Regions from separate parts of the Rhodococcus sp. LMD genome, predicted to be linked through region 2. Evidence: riboswitches for the same ligand, from Rfam matches in the RefSeq annotation. Region 2 holds a riboswitch; the other holds the start of a gene.
What was found. A riboswitch is a leader RNA that binds a small molecule or an ion and turns the genes downstream of it on or off. The one in region 2 is predicted to bind cyclic di-AMP.
Positions count from the first base shown of each region.

Region 1 (6,132 bases), 2.0 Mb from region 2:
TTGACGTCGAACGTCATGACCTTGCCGTCGACGCGGCGCCGGTGATTCATGGCGGCGAGATCCCACCCCCCCGCCTTCTCCGGCGGCATCCCGGCCGGTTCGCAGTGCAGGAAGTAGTGCACGATCGCGCCGTCGAGCATCGGCTCGAGCCAGACCTCCATCGTGCCGGTCAGCGCCCCGCCGACCGACCATCGGATGCCCTTCTCGGCTCGGTCCTCTCGGACCGTGAGGTCCAGGTCGGGCCACCACGAACGCCAGCGGTGGGGCTGGGCGATCTCGGCCGCGATCCGCCTCGGCGCCGCGGCGATGAAGGCCTGATCGGCCACCTGAATGCTGCTCACGGGGACAGCTTCACACATGGCCGGTCCCGGCTCGTCCAGGGGGTTGCATGGGGTCGGGGCCGGACGGTCGGCACGTCAGGCCAGCAGACGCCGCAGCTTCTCGCCGAGCACGTCCCACCGCCATTCGGCGCCCACCCAGGCGCGGCCCGCCGCGCCCATCGCCGCCGCGCGGTCGCGGTCGGCGAGCAGGTCGGCGACGGCGGCCGCCACCGCCGCGACCGACGTGCCGTCGACGACGACACCGGTCTCTCCTTCCCGCACGGTTTCGGGCGCGCCGCCGGAGCGGCCCGCCACCACGGGCACCCCGGTGGCGGAGGCCTCGAGATAGACGATTCCGAGACCCTCGACGTCGAGACCGGCGCCACGCGTACGGCACGGCATCGCGAACACGTCCGCGATGGTGTGGTGGGCGGCGAGCTCGGCGGCCGGCACTCCTCCGGTGATCACGACGTGGTCCTCGACCCCGACCGTGCGGGCCAGCTTGCGGAGGCGGTCGTGGTACGGGCCACCGCCGACGATCACGAGCACCGCCCCGTCGACACGGCGCCGGATCTCGGGCAGTGCACGGATGAGCATGTCCTGGCCCTTGCGCGGCACGAGCCGGGACAGGCACAGCACGGTGGGGCGGTCCCCGAGCCTGTACCGGGCGCGCAGGTCCGCGCGCGCCGCTGGATCCGGCCGGAACACCTCGGTGTCCACGCCGGACGGCAGGTGCTCGAGACCTGCGCCGGGCCCGAACGCCGAGGCGAATCGACCGCGGGTGTACCGGCTGACGTAGGTGACGGCGTCGGTGGTGTTGCCGATGCGGCGCAGCGCCCGCCGTCCGGCGGGCACCATCGACCAGCCGACCTCGTGCCCGTGGGTGCTGGCCACGATCCGGCGGGCGCCGGCGCGACGCAACCCGGGAGCGAGCAGGGCCAGCGGCGCCGCAGCGCCGAACCACACGGTCTCGCAGCCGCGATCGGTCATCAGCCGGGCCGCCCGCCGGGCCACGGCGGGGGTCGGCAACATCAGGGTCGTGGGGTGGCGGACGACCTCGAAGGGTTGCCGGGCGTCGAACGTCACGTGACTGTCCCCTCGCCATCGCGGGGCGTAGACGACCAGGTCGTCGGGCGGCACCTGGGCCGCGAACGCCTGCAGGTAGGACTGGATCCCCCCGGGCCGGGGCGGAAAGTCGTTGGTGACCAGCAGCGTTCGGGGCATGCGCTCACCGTAGGCGGTGCCGCGGTGGGTCCGGACGGCGGGTCAGCCGACGGGAGCCGGCACCTGCCTCTCGAGCCGGCTCCCCCATCGGTCGACGAGCTGATCCGCGTCCACACCGAGCACGTCGCCGAGGGCGGCGTCGAGCTCCCGGGTGCCGGCAGGCCCGGCGGACAGCCGCCGGTACAGGGCGGTGAGCCGCTCGCTGCCGAACTCCTCGGCGACGAACGCCGCGATCGACCACGCGCTCTCGTACGCCAGGCGCGCGCCGTCGCCGGCGAACTCGGCGTCCGCGGGCAGCGTGCTCGGCGCCCCGCGCTCGGCGACGACCGCGGCGAGGGTGGGCGCGATCGCGGCGAGGTCGCCGCCGGCACCGCGGTAGCCCACGTAGTCGGCATAGCCCTCGAGAATCCACAGCGGCGACCCGTCCACGGTGTCGGTGCGCGCCGCGACATGGGTGAGTTCGTGGCGCAGGATCGCCCGCAGCCCCGCCTCGTCCAGCCGCTGCTCGGCGGCGGGACTGAAGACGATGCGTTGACCGGTGGCCCGGCCCCGCTCGTGGTCGACGACGTCGGAGACCGCGACGGCAGCGATGTCCGCGCCGTTGTAGCGGCTGCCGACCTGCGCGGTGAACTCGTCGTGCGAGGCGGTGACGAGCACGAGGGCGCGGCGGGGCCATCCGGTTCCCCACACGGCGTCCACGGCCTCGACGGCGGAGGCGAGTTCGGCGGCGATGTCGGCGACGAGGGACGAGTGCTCGGGGTGGCCCACGACGAGGGACCGGTTCCCGGCCCCGGTCTCCACTGCCCGGACCTCGAGTGGGCCGAAGTCCCACGGCCCCCGCCAGGTGGTGGTGTCCGTACCCGGCAGCGGGCGGTCGTCGACGAGGTGCCACCGCTCTCCCCGGCGGGCGAGGACCACCGTCACGGGCTTGCGCGTGGGTTCGTCGTCGATCCCTTCGACGGCGTAGCGCAGCAGGACGGTGAGGGCACGGGCCTCGTCGGCGCCGAGCCGGGCCACCAGGTCGCCGGTGACGTCGGTCCCGAGGTCCGGTCCGAGCTCGTAGGCGAAGTCCGCCAGCGGCAACGCGGCCAGGGCTTCGGCGCGGCGCACCTCCGCCTCGAGCAGACCCGGGCGGGCGCGGGGATCCACGACGGTGGCGAGCACCGCCCGGTCGGCGGTGCGCACGGCCCGGGACCATGCATCGAGCAGTCCCTGCACGGCGCGGTGCGACGCCGGTTCGGCCGGGCCGTCGTCGGGCGTGAACGCGAGCGAGAGACCGACGGCCACGACCGCGACGACCAGTCCGGCGACACCGAGCCGTTCCCACCGGCGACTGCCAGGGGGACGGGGCGACGAGTAGGGCGCGGGCACGGCGGCCAGTGTAGGTCGCGCCCACGACCGCGCCGCGGGGGTGGGCGCGACGGACGTCAGTACCGGCGGGCGTTGTGGAACGGCATCCTGTCCATCGGGGCAACCTTGACCGGCACGCCGTAGGTGGAGGCGTGCAGGACGTTGCCGTTGCCCGCGTACAGCCCCACATGCGAGGCGTCGTCGTAGAACGTCACGACGTCGCCGGGTTGGAGCTGATCCCGCGGGACGGGGGTGCCCCCCTGCGCCTGGGCCTGGCTCGACCGCGGCAGGTTCTTGCCGATCTGCTTGTAGGCCCACACCACCAGGCCGGAGCAGTCGAACTCGGACGGGCCGGTGGCACCCCAGCTGTACGGGCTGCCGATCCGGGTCATGCCGGCCTGCAGGGCGCCGCTGCCGCTGCCGGGGGCCAGACTCGACAGGATCTTCTCGGCATCGAATCCCGGGGGGAAGGGGGCGCCGGCCAGGGTGGCCTTCTCCTCGGCGCTCAGGTCGGCAAAGGCCGCGAGCACCTCGTCGATCCGGGCCTCGAGTTCGCTCTGCTGCCGTTGCAGCTCGTCCCGCACGACCTGGGCCTGCTCGGCGGCGGCGCGGGCCTCGTCGGCCGAACGCTCGGATGCGAGCGCAGCCTCCGCGGCCGCGGCCGACGCGGTGCGGAATCCCGCGACCTGGTCGGCGGTCTGGTGGGCGATGACGTCGAGCGCCGACATCTGGTCGAGCAGCTGCTGGGGCGAATCGCTGACCATCAGGGCGAACAGCCGGTTGGTGCGGGCGCCGCGATAGTTGGCGACGGCGAGCTTGTCCACGGTGGGCCGGAAGACGGCCAGTTCCGCTTCCGCGGCGGCCAGCGCCTCGCGATCGCGCGCCAGAGCTGCCTCGGCGGCCCGCTGGGCCTCGACCTTCGCGTCGAGGTCGATTCCGGCGTTGTGCAGCGCCTCGGTGGTCTGCTCGGACTTGCGCGACAACTCGGCCAGCCGTTCCAGTGCGGCGGTGGGGCTCTCCCCCACCGGATCGGCACCGGCCGGGACGGCCACCGAGAACACCGCGAGGAGCACCCCGATCATCAGCGCCCGAAGCGACCGTTTCGTCCTGTCCACCACCACGGGACCAGGTCCTTTCGTTCGACGTTGCGCACCCGTTACCCGAAAAATCTCGATCAGGTTACGGAAGGGCTCCGGTTCGTGTCTACCCGCCGGTAGCTCACCCTGCGCCGGTAGTGCCCGTCCGGAGCGTCAGCGGGGGCGGACCGGCGTCGACCGGTCCGCCCCCGCTGCAGTGCGTGACAGTCGTGGAGTCGTCGCTCAGTAGCGGCGGGCCCCGTCGACCGGCATCGAGTTCATCGGCGCGATCTTCACGGGCTGACCCGAGGTCGACGCGTGGATGACGTTGCCGTTGCCGATGTAGATGCCGGAGTGGCTACCGCCGTAGAACGACACGACGTCGCCGGGCTGCAGCGCGGAGACGTCCACGGCCCGGCCGGCGGCGGCCTGGTCGTAGCTCGTGCGCGGCAGGTTCAGACCGGCCTGCTTGTAGGCCCACTGCACCAGGCCGGAGCAGTCGAAGGCATTCGGACCGGCGGCGCCGTAGACGTAGGGGGCGCCGAGCTTGCTGTGGGCTGCGTCCACGGCGCGCTGGGCGACCGAGGTGACCGGCGCACTGAAGGGCGCGGCCGGAGCCGGTGCGGCACCCTGCGGGGCCGGCGGGACGAGGTTGGCGACCTCCGGCGGGAGGGTCACGCCGGCCGGCAGGTCGAACGAGCCGACGCCGGGGATGGTGACCGGCTCGGCGAGTGCGGGTCCGGCAGAGACGGTGACCGCACCGAGAGCGAGGGCACCGGCAACGACAGCGCGCCGGACGGTGCGCTTGGAAATCTGAGACGCCACGAGGGGTTTGCTCCATTTCTTCCGTTCGTCCGCCGACCGAGTTAGCTGACGGGTTCGGGCTGGGAAGATCAGCCCTACCCCCCGTTCCGCGGGTGCGGTCGGAGGGATTCACCCCAGAGGACAACGTGGGTCCCCGGCTCGGGCACCCGTTGCGGATGCGCCGATTAGGCGGTGACCGAGCGGCGTCTCCCCTCTGGTGGTTCGACATCCTCACCGCTTGGTCTCGAAAAGATTACGAAATCGCATCGGAGGATGTCGACCGCCCGCGCCGTACGCGCCGCGGATTGACGGATATGCCCGATTCGGGCCGGACGGCTCCGGCCGTTCGATCACGGAAACGTAACGGTCGGTTCGAGGGACGACGGCACGGCGGCCACCTCCGGCACGTCCCGCGCCGACCACCGGCCCGCTGCCACGTCGTCGCAGGTCTCGCGGGCGATCGCGGCGGCGAGGACGCCCGCGACACCGCCCACCGCGGCGACACGTCCCACCGCACCACCCGAGTCGTTACCCCGTCGGCACGCCGCCCACACCCGCCCGGGCGATCGACGATGTGATCCTCGTCTCGTCGAGCCGACTCCGGGCGTCCGACCCCTCTCTTCCCCCACCCGGCGGTGTCGGATCCCTCTGCCGGCGTGCCGGATCCCCCTCCCCGCGGTGTCGGACCCGACTCCTACCCTGACGACGTGACCGTGCCCCGCCGACCCGATCCCGCCGTCGGGGTGCAGCTCGGGTTCGACGAACTGGACACGCCGTTGCGGGAGACGTTGTTCGTCGTCGTCGACCTCGAGACCACCGGCGGCAGTTCCACGGACGACGCCATCACGGAAATCGGCGCGGTCAAGATCCGTGGCGGCGAGGTTCTCGGCGAGTTCGCCACGCTCGTCGACCCGGGCCGTTCGATCCCGCCGAACATCGTCCAGCTCACCGGCATCACGACCGCCATGGTGCGTTCCGCGCCCCGGATCGAGCAGGTTCTGCCCTCGTTCCTCGAGTTCGCCGCCGGGGCCGTGCTCGTCGCGCACAACGCGGGCTTCGACGTCGGGTTCCTGCGGGCCGCAGCGTCCCGCGCCGAGGTCGCGTGGCCCCGGTTCACGGTGCTGTGCACGGTCAAGCTCGCCCGCCGCGTGCTCGGCCGGGACGAGGCCCCGTCCGTGCGACTGTCGGCGCTGGCCGAATTGTTCCGTGTGTCCACCACGCCCACGCACCGTGCTCTCGACGATGCCCGCGCCACCGTCGACGTCCTGCACGCGCTCATCGAGCGCGTCGGGAACCAGGGCGTCCACAGCCTCACCGAACTGCGGGACTATCTGCCGGCGGTCACCGCGGAGCAACGC
Region 1 covers NZ_CM148557.1:3,085,660-3,091,791, forward strand. The annotation lists gene ACWPQI_RS14135 (polyketide cyclase / dehydrase and lipid transport) at 1-341, opposite strand, end outside; gene ACWPQI_RS14140 (glycosyltransferase family 4 protein) at 417-1,544, opposite strand; gene ACWPQI_RS14145 (gluzincin family metallopeptidase) at 1,587-2,915, opposite strand; gene ACWPQI_RS14150 (NlpC/P60 family protein) at 2,972-4,015, opposite strand; gene ACWPQI_RS14155 (C40 family peptidase) at 4,214-4,795, opposite strand; cyclic di-AMP (ydaO/yuaA leader) riboswitch at 4,810-4,976, opposite strand; gene ACWPQI_RS14160 (hypothetical protein) at 5,125-5,286, opposite strand; gene ACWPQI_RS14165 (DEDD exonuclease domain-containing protein) at 5,482-6,132, shown strand, end outside.
Region 1: it holds a riboswitch for cyclic di-AMP, as region 2 does, so the genes downstream of both, ACWPQI_RS14155 (C40 family peptidase) here and ACWPQI_RS05020 (resuscitation-promoting factor Rpf1 domain-containing protein) in region 2, are expected to answer to the same signal.

Region 2 (6,132 bases):
GCGGATGCCGCGGAAACTGACGGTCACCCGTGTCGCGGCGCTGCGCAGCCGTGAGCTCACGAGCAAGGGCATCGCGACGTTCCGCCGCGCCGCCACGGCGGACGGCGCGGACCGCTCGGGCCTGACGGCCCTGACCTACGCGACGATGGCGAACTTCGCGAGCGACGCCGCGGTCGCCGTGGCTCTGGCGAACACCCTGTTCTTCTCCGCGGCGACGGGTGAGGACAAGACCAAGGTCGCCCTGTATCTGCTCATCACGATCGCCCCCTTCGCGGTGATCGCCCCGCTGATCGGCCCGCTGCTCGACCGGTTGCAGCACGGCCGCCGGCTGGCACTGGCCACGTCGTTCGCGGCCCGCACCGTGCTCGCCGTGGTGCTGGTGTTCAACTTCGACAGCTGGGGCCTGTACCCCGCGGCCCTGGCGATGATGGTGCTGTCCAAGTCGTTCGCCGTGCTCAAATCGGCGGTGACGCCACGAGTGCTGCCACCCGAGATCGACCTGGTCCGGGTGAACTCGCGGTTGACGGTCTTCGGCCTGGTGGGCGGCACGATGGGCGCCGGGGCGGTTGCCGCCGCCGCGGCCTGGCTGTTCGGCTCGTCGGGGGCCCTGTGGCTGTGCGCCGTCATCACCGCGTTCGGCGCGTACCTGAGCATGCGGATTCCCTCGTGGGTGGAGGTCACCGAGGGTGAGGTGCCGGCCACGCTGTCGTACCACGGCGCCGAGCCCCGCGTCGGAACCCGCACCGAGGTGGTCGCGGCACCCGGGCGCGCCGCCGGCGGGAAGGGCCGTCGCCAGCCGCTGGGACGGGCCGTGCTCACCGGACTGTGGGGTAACGGCACGATCCGGGTACTCACCGGTTTCCTGACCTTGTTCATCGCCTTCGTCGCCAAGTCGAGGACCGAGCACGAGCCCTTGGTCCAGGCCGCCATGCTGGGCCTGGTCGGCGCGGCTGCCGCCGTCGGCAACTTCACCGGCAACGCGACCGGCGCGCGGCTCACCCTGGGCCGGCCGGCCCTGATCGTGGTGCGCTGCACCGCGGCCGTGACGGTGGTGGCGGCGCTGGCCGCTGCGACCGGCAGCCTGTTCACCGCGGCACTGGTGGCGCTGGTGGGGTCCTGCGCGAGCGCACTGGCCAAGGTGTCGCTGGATGCGTCGCTGCAGCAGGACCTCCCGGAGGAGTCCATCGCGTCCGGGTTCGGTCGTTCGGAGACGGTGCTGCAACTGAGCTGGGTGTTCGGTGGGGCGCTGGGGGTGCTGCTGCCCACCGAGTACTGGCTCGGGTTCACCGTGATCACGGTCGTGCTGGCCCTCGGGCTGACGCAGACGATCCTCACCTACCGTGGAGGCACCGTCGTTCCGGGCTTCGGTGGCAAACGCCCGGAACACGCCACCCAGGAGACCACCGGTCGCAGCCCGCGGCCAGGCGGACGTACGACGAGAAACGGAACCCGATGAGACTGCAGCCCCGGACGAAGAAGACGATCGCGATCCTGGTGGTCGTGGCGCTGATCACGATCGGCGGGCTCACCGCGGTCGTGGTCTCCCTCGTCCGGTCGGCACCGCCGAGCCTGCCCACGGTGACGGCGTATGCGCAGGGCCGTGCGGTCACGGTCGAACCCGGCCTGTGCAGCGCCGACGGCACGTGCGCCGGTCTCGAGGCGGTGATGCTCGAGGTTCCGGCCGGCCGGCCGCTGCAGCTGTCGCTGCCGTCGGAGATCGCGGACTCCGACTGGCGGCTCAACGTCACCTACGGTGATCCGCGCACCGGCGAGATCTTCGAGGGGTTCCGCGACTACACGCCCGGGCAGGCCCGGGCCGTGACGGTGCCGTCCGACCCCGGGGCGCAGTTGCTGAACGTGGTGCTGCAGCTGCCCGCGACCGGGGAGCAGGCGCCGGTCTGGGCGATCCAGACGTTCTGAGCACCAGCGCGCACGCGCTCCGGGCCACAGCGCGCACGCGCTCCGGGCCACAGCGCGCACGCGAGAGGGGCCTTCCGGTGCAGCACCGGAAGGCCCCTCTCGCTCGGGTGTCAGGAGTCGAGCTCGCGCGCGACGGCGCGCATGACCTCGGAGATCCGCTGGGCGGTCTTGCGCTCGGGATGACGGCCCTTGCGCAGCTCGGGCTGCACGGTGGCCTCGAGCAGCTTGATCATGTCCTCGACCATGCCGTGCAGTTCGTCGGGGGTGTGCCGCTTCTGGGGAGCCGCCTCGCGCCGGCCACCCTGGCGGACCGAGGGCAACGGATCGAGCAGTTTCAGACTGAGGGCCTGCGGCCCACGACGCCCCGCGGCCATGCCGAACTCGACCCGCTGACCCGGCTTGAGGCCCTCGACCCCGGCCGGGAGCGCGGACGCGCGTACGTAGACGTCCTCGCCCTCCTCCTGGGACAGGAAGCCGAAGCCCTTCTCCACGTCGTACCACTTCACCTTGCCGGTAGGCACTGCGTTCACCCGCTCCTCGACAGCCGTGCCCCGCGGGGCACGAGTGGATATGCAAAACAACGCGCCCCGCTTCGAGTGCGGGACGCGCAGACTTGCGTCAGTGTACCCGGGGCGCAGTCCGCTTCCGAAAGTCCGGCGACGGCGTGCCGGGCCGCGGAAGCACTACGGTGGAACGCGTGGGTACCTCCAGTTCTTCCGTACCGGGCAACGGCCTGCTCAAGGCCGCACTGGCCTGCTTCGCGGTCGGGGTCGTCGCCGTCGTGGCGATCTTCCTGACCCCCGTCGTCACCGACGGCCGGCCGGGCCTGGTCCTGTATCTGCTGACTCTCGCCTGGCCGCTCGGTTTCGTGCTGGCCTTGACCTTCGCGCTGCGCTCCGGCCGGCGCGCCCGCGGAAGGGACCGCACGTGAGGATTCTGCTCAACATCATCTGGCTGGTCTTCGGCGGCCTGTGGCTGGCGCTGGGGTACTTCGTGGCGGGCCTGATCTGCTTCGTGCTGATCATCACCATCCCGTTCGGGATCGCGGCGTTCCGCATCGGTGTGTACGCGCTGTGGCCGTTCGGCAAGACGGTGGTGGACAAGCCCACGGCGGGGGCGGGTTCGCTGATCGGCAACGTGATCTGGGTGATCGTCGCCGGCATCTGGCTCGCCCTGGGGCATGTCGTGACGGCGATCGCGATGGCGATCACAATCATCGGCATCCCGTTGGCGGTCGCGAACCTGAAGATGGTGCCGATCTCGCTGCTGCCGCTCGGGAAGGACATCGTCCCGGTGGACAACCGGCCCAGTTACATGTGACGTTCCTCACATAACGCGGGCATAACGAGGGGGTCGCGGACCGGGACCGGCGATGGACTTTCGGCCCTACCTGCGACTTCATCGCGTCACACCGGGCACCCCTGCACCGCCGGCGCGACGCTCGGCGTTATCAATTGGTGACAATCACCGTCTCGAGCCGTTACCGTCGTGTCCGGCCGGTTGGTTCGGCCACCCCGGGTCCGTCGCGCCAAATCCTGCTCCGCGGATTCCGGGTGTCCCGACGAACGATCCACGGGAGCAGGAAGCGGGGGACCCAACGGTCTCCCAGGGAACACCGATTCCCAGGAGGCACCCGGATCGCCGCCCCGGCGACGGTCCTTGGGGTGAAGCCGAATCGCCCACCGGCGAGGAGGCCGGGCTACCTCTTCAGCCCGAACCCGACAGCTGACCTCGTAGGCGCGTACGGAGAGGAATCGGAACCGACATGAGCGGACGCCATCGCAAACCCACCAACACCGGCCGCACCGTCGCCAAGTTCGCGCTGACCAGCGCTGTTCTCGGCGTCACGGGCGTCGCCTTCAGCGGCACCGCCAACGCCGCTCCCGACTCCGACTGGGATCGCCTCGCGCAGTGCGAGTCCGGCGGCAACTGGGGCATCAACACCGGCAACGGCTACCAGGGTGGCCTGCAGTTCTCCCCCAGCACGTGGAACGCCTACGGCGGCGGCGAGTATGCCGCGACCGCCAACCAGGCCAGCCGTGAAGAGCAGATCGTCGTCGCCGAGCGCGTGCTGGCCGGCCAGGGCTGGGGCGCATGGCCGTCCTGCTCCTCGAGCCTCGGCCTGAGCAGCGCGCCGACGCAGCGCAGCGCGCCGTCCACGAGCGCCGGCACCGTCCAGAACACCCCGGTCGTCGAGGCCGCCCCCGAGGCGCCCGAGCTTCCTGCCCTGCCCGCCGAGGCCCAGGGCCTGCGGGCCGGCTTCGAACAGGGCCTCGAGGCCCTGCGCCAGGCCGGCATCGCCGTCGACCAGAACCTCGTCGACGCGGTCAACGCCGCACTGCCGAACTGACACCCGGCACAGCCGCACGAAAGAGCCCCGCACCTGCAGGTGCGGGGCTCTTCTGCAATCCGGGTCAGCGGTTGATGACGGTGCGGGGGTGGGTGTACGGCAGGGCGTCGACGGGCAGCGGGAACTCCATCTCCTCGCCGTACGGGGACAGCGGGCCGGAACGAGTCGAGGACAACTCGGTGACGGCGTGGTCCCCGTCCGCCACCTTGGGCCACCCCGGATCGACGTACTGCTTCTTCGAATTGTCAGCCATGCGCTCATTTTGGCAGGCACGTTCACGGACAGCCACTTCAGGTCTCTAATCTTGGTGTCGATGACCGCCACCGACCCCGCCGCGCCGGAGACCGGCCCGGAGTCACTCGCCCGCTGGCTCGCCGACCGCCGCGACGCCGACCTCGGCGAGCTCCTGCGCGCCCGCCCCGACCTGGTGGTCCCGCCACCCGCCACGATGACCGTCCTGGCCGGCCGCGCACAACAGCGCGCGTCGGTGTTCCGCGCCGCCGACGAGCTCTCCGTCCTCGACTTCGGGGTGGTCGAGGCCCTGACCCGGCTGGGTGCCGACCGGGTGCCCGTCACGCGCCGCGCTCTGCTCGACTCCCTCTCCGGTCGGGTCACGGCCAAGAACGTCGACCGGTCGCTCGAGGCCCTGCGCCGGCTCTCCCTCGTATGGGGCCCGGCCGAGGGGCTGCGGGTCGTCGAGGCCGCCGCCGCGACCGTGCCGTGGCGCCTCGGGCGCGGCCCCGACCCCGATCCCGACCCACAGGACCTCGGCGCCGTCCTCGCCGACCTCGACCCGGCCCGGCGCAGCCTGCTCGACACGCTGGCGCGCACCTCCCCCGTCGGCCGGACCCGCGACGCCGCACCGGACACACCCGCCGACCGGCCCGTGCAGCGCCTGATCGCGGCCGGCCTGCTGATCCGGCTCGACGACGAGACCGTCGAACTGCCGCACCGCGTCGGTCAGGCACTGCGCGACGAGGCGCCGTTCGACCCCGCCGCCCTGACCCCGCCCCGGCCGCTGCCCGCGACGCACGTCGTCGCCGACGTCAACGCCACCGCGGCGGGTGCCGCCCTCGAGCTGCTGCGGCACTGCGAGAACCTGATCGACGCGCTCGGCGCCCTCCCCGCTCCCGCGCTCAAGTCCGGGGGTCTCGGGGTACGGGAGCTGCGTCGCCTCGCCAAGACCGTCGACGTGGACGAGCAGCTCGCCGCGCTGCTCGTCGAGGTGCTCGCCGCCGCCGGACTGATCGCACGGGGCATGCCGCAGCCGGCGCCGACCACGGACATCGACGACTACTGGGCGCCGACCACCGCCGCCGACGGCTGGTCGAACGCGCCGCCCGCGCAGCGCTGGGCCGTGCTCGCCGGCGCGTGGCTCGACGCGCCGCGCCGCATGTGGCTCGTCGGGCGTCGCGACGCCACCGACAAGCCGATCGCCGCACTCTCCGACGAGGCCCGGTCCACCGCCGCACCCCGTGAGCGGCGCCTGCTGCTCGAGCTGCTCGCCGAGGTACCCGGGTCGGCGCCCGACGCGGACGCGGCTCGAGCCGTGCTGGCCTGGCGGCGGCCGCGGTGGGCGGCCCGGCTCGGCGGTGACACGGTGGCCGAGACGCTGCGCGAAGCGACGGCCCTGGCCGTCGTCGCGCACGGTGCTCTCGCCTCTCCCGGCAAGGCACTGCTGCACGGCGGCGACCCCGACGCCGAGATGGCCGCGGTCCTGCCCGAGCCGGTCGACTACGTGCTCGTCCAGGCCGACCTGACGGTGGTCGCGCCCGGCCCCCTGGTACCGGAACTCGCGGACCGCATCGCTCTCGTCGCCGACGTCGAGTCGGCGGGCGCCGCGACCGTGTACCGGGTGACCG
Region 2 covers NZ_CM148557.1:1,081,913-1,088,044, reverse strand. The annotation lists gene ACWPQI_RS05045 (MFS transporter) at 1-1,456, shown strand, start outside; gene ACWPQI_RS05040 (DUF2771 family protein) at 1,453-1,920, shown strand; gene ACWPQI_RS05035 (cold-shock protein) at 2,031-2,441, opposite strand; gene ACWPQI_RS05030 (hypothetical protein) at 2,609-2,851, shown strand; gene ACWPQI_RS05025 (YccF domain-containing protein) at 2,848-3,240, shown strand; cyclic di-AMP (ydaO/yuaA leader) riboswitch at 3,452-3,676, shown strand; gene ACWPQI_RS05020 (resuscitation-promoting factor Rpf1 domain-containing protein) at 3,686-4,270, shown strand; gene ACWPQI_RS05015 (hypothetical protein) at 4,335-4,523, opposite strand; gene ACWPQI_RS05010 (helicase-associated domain-containing protein) at 4,584-6,132, shown strand, end outside.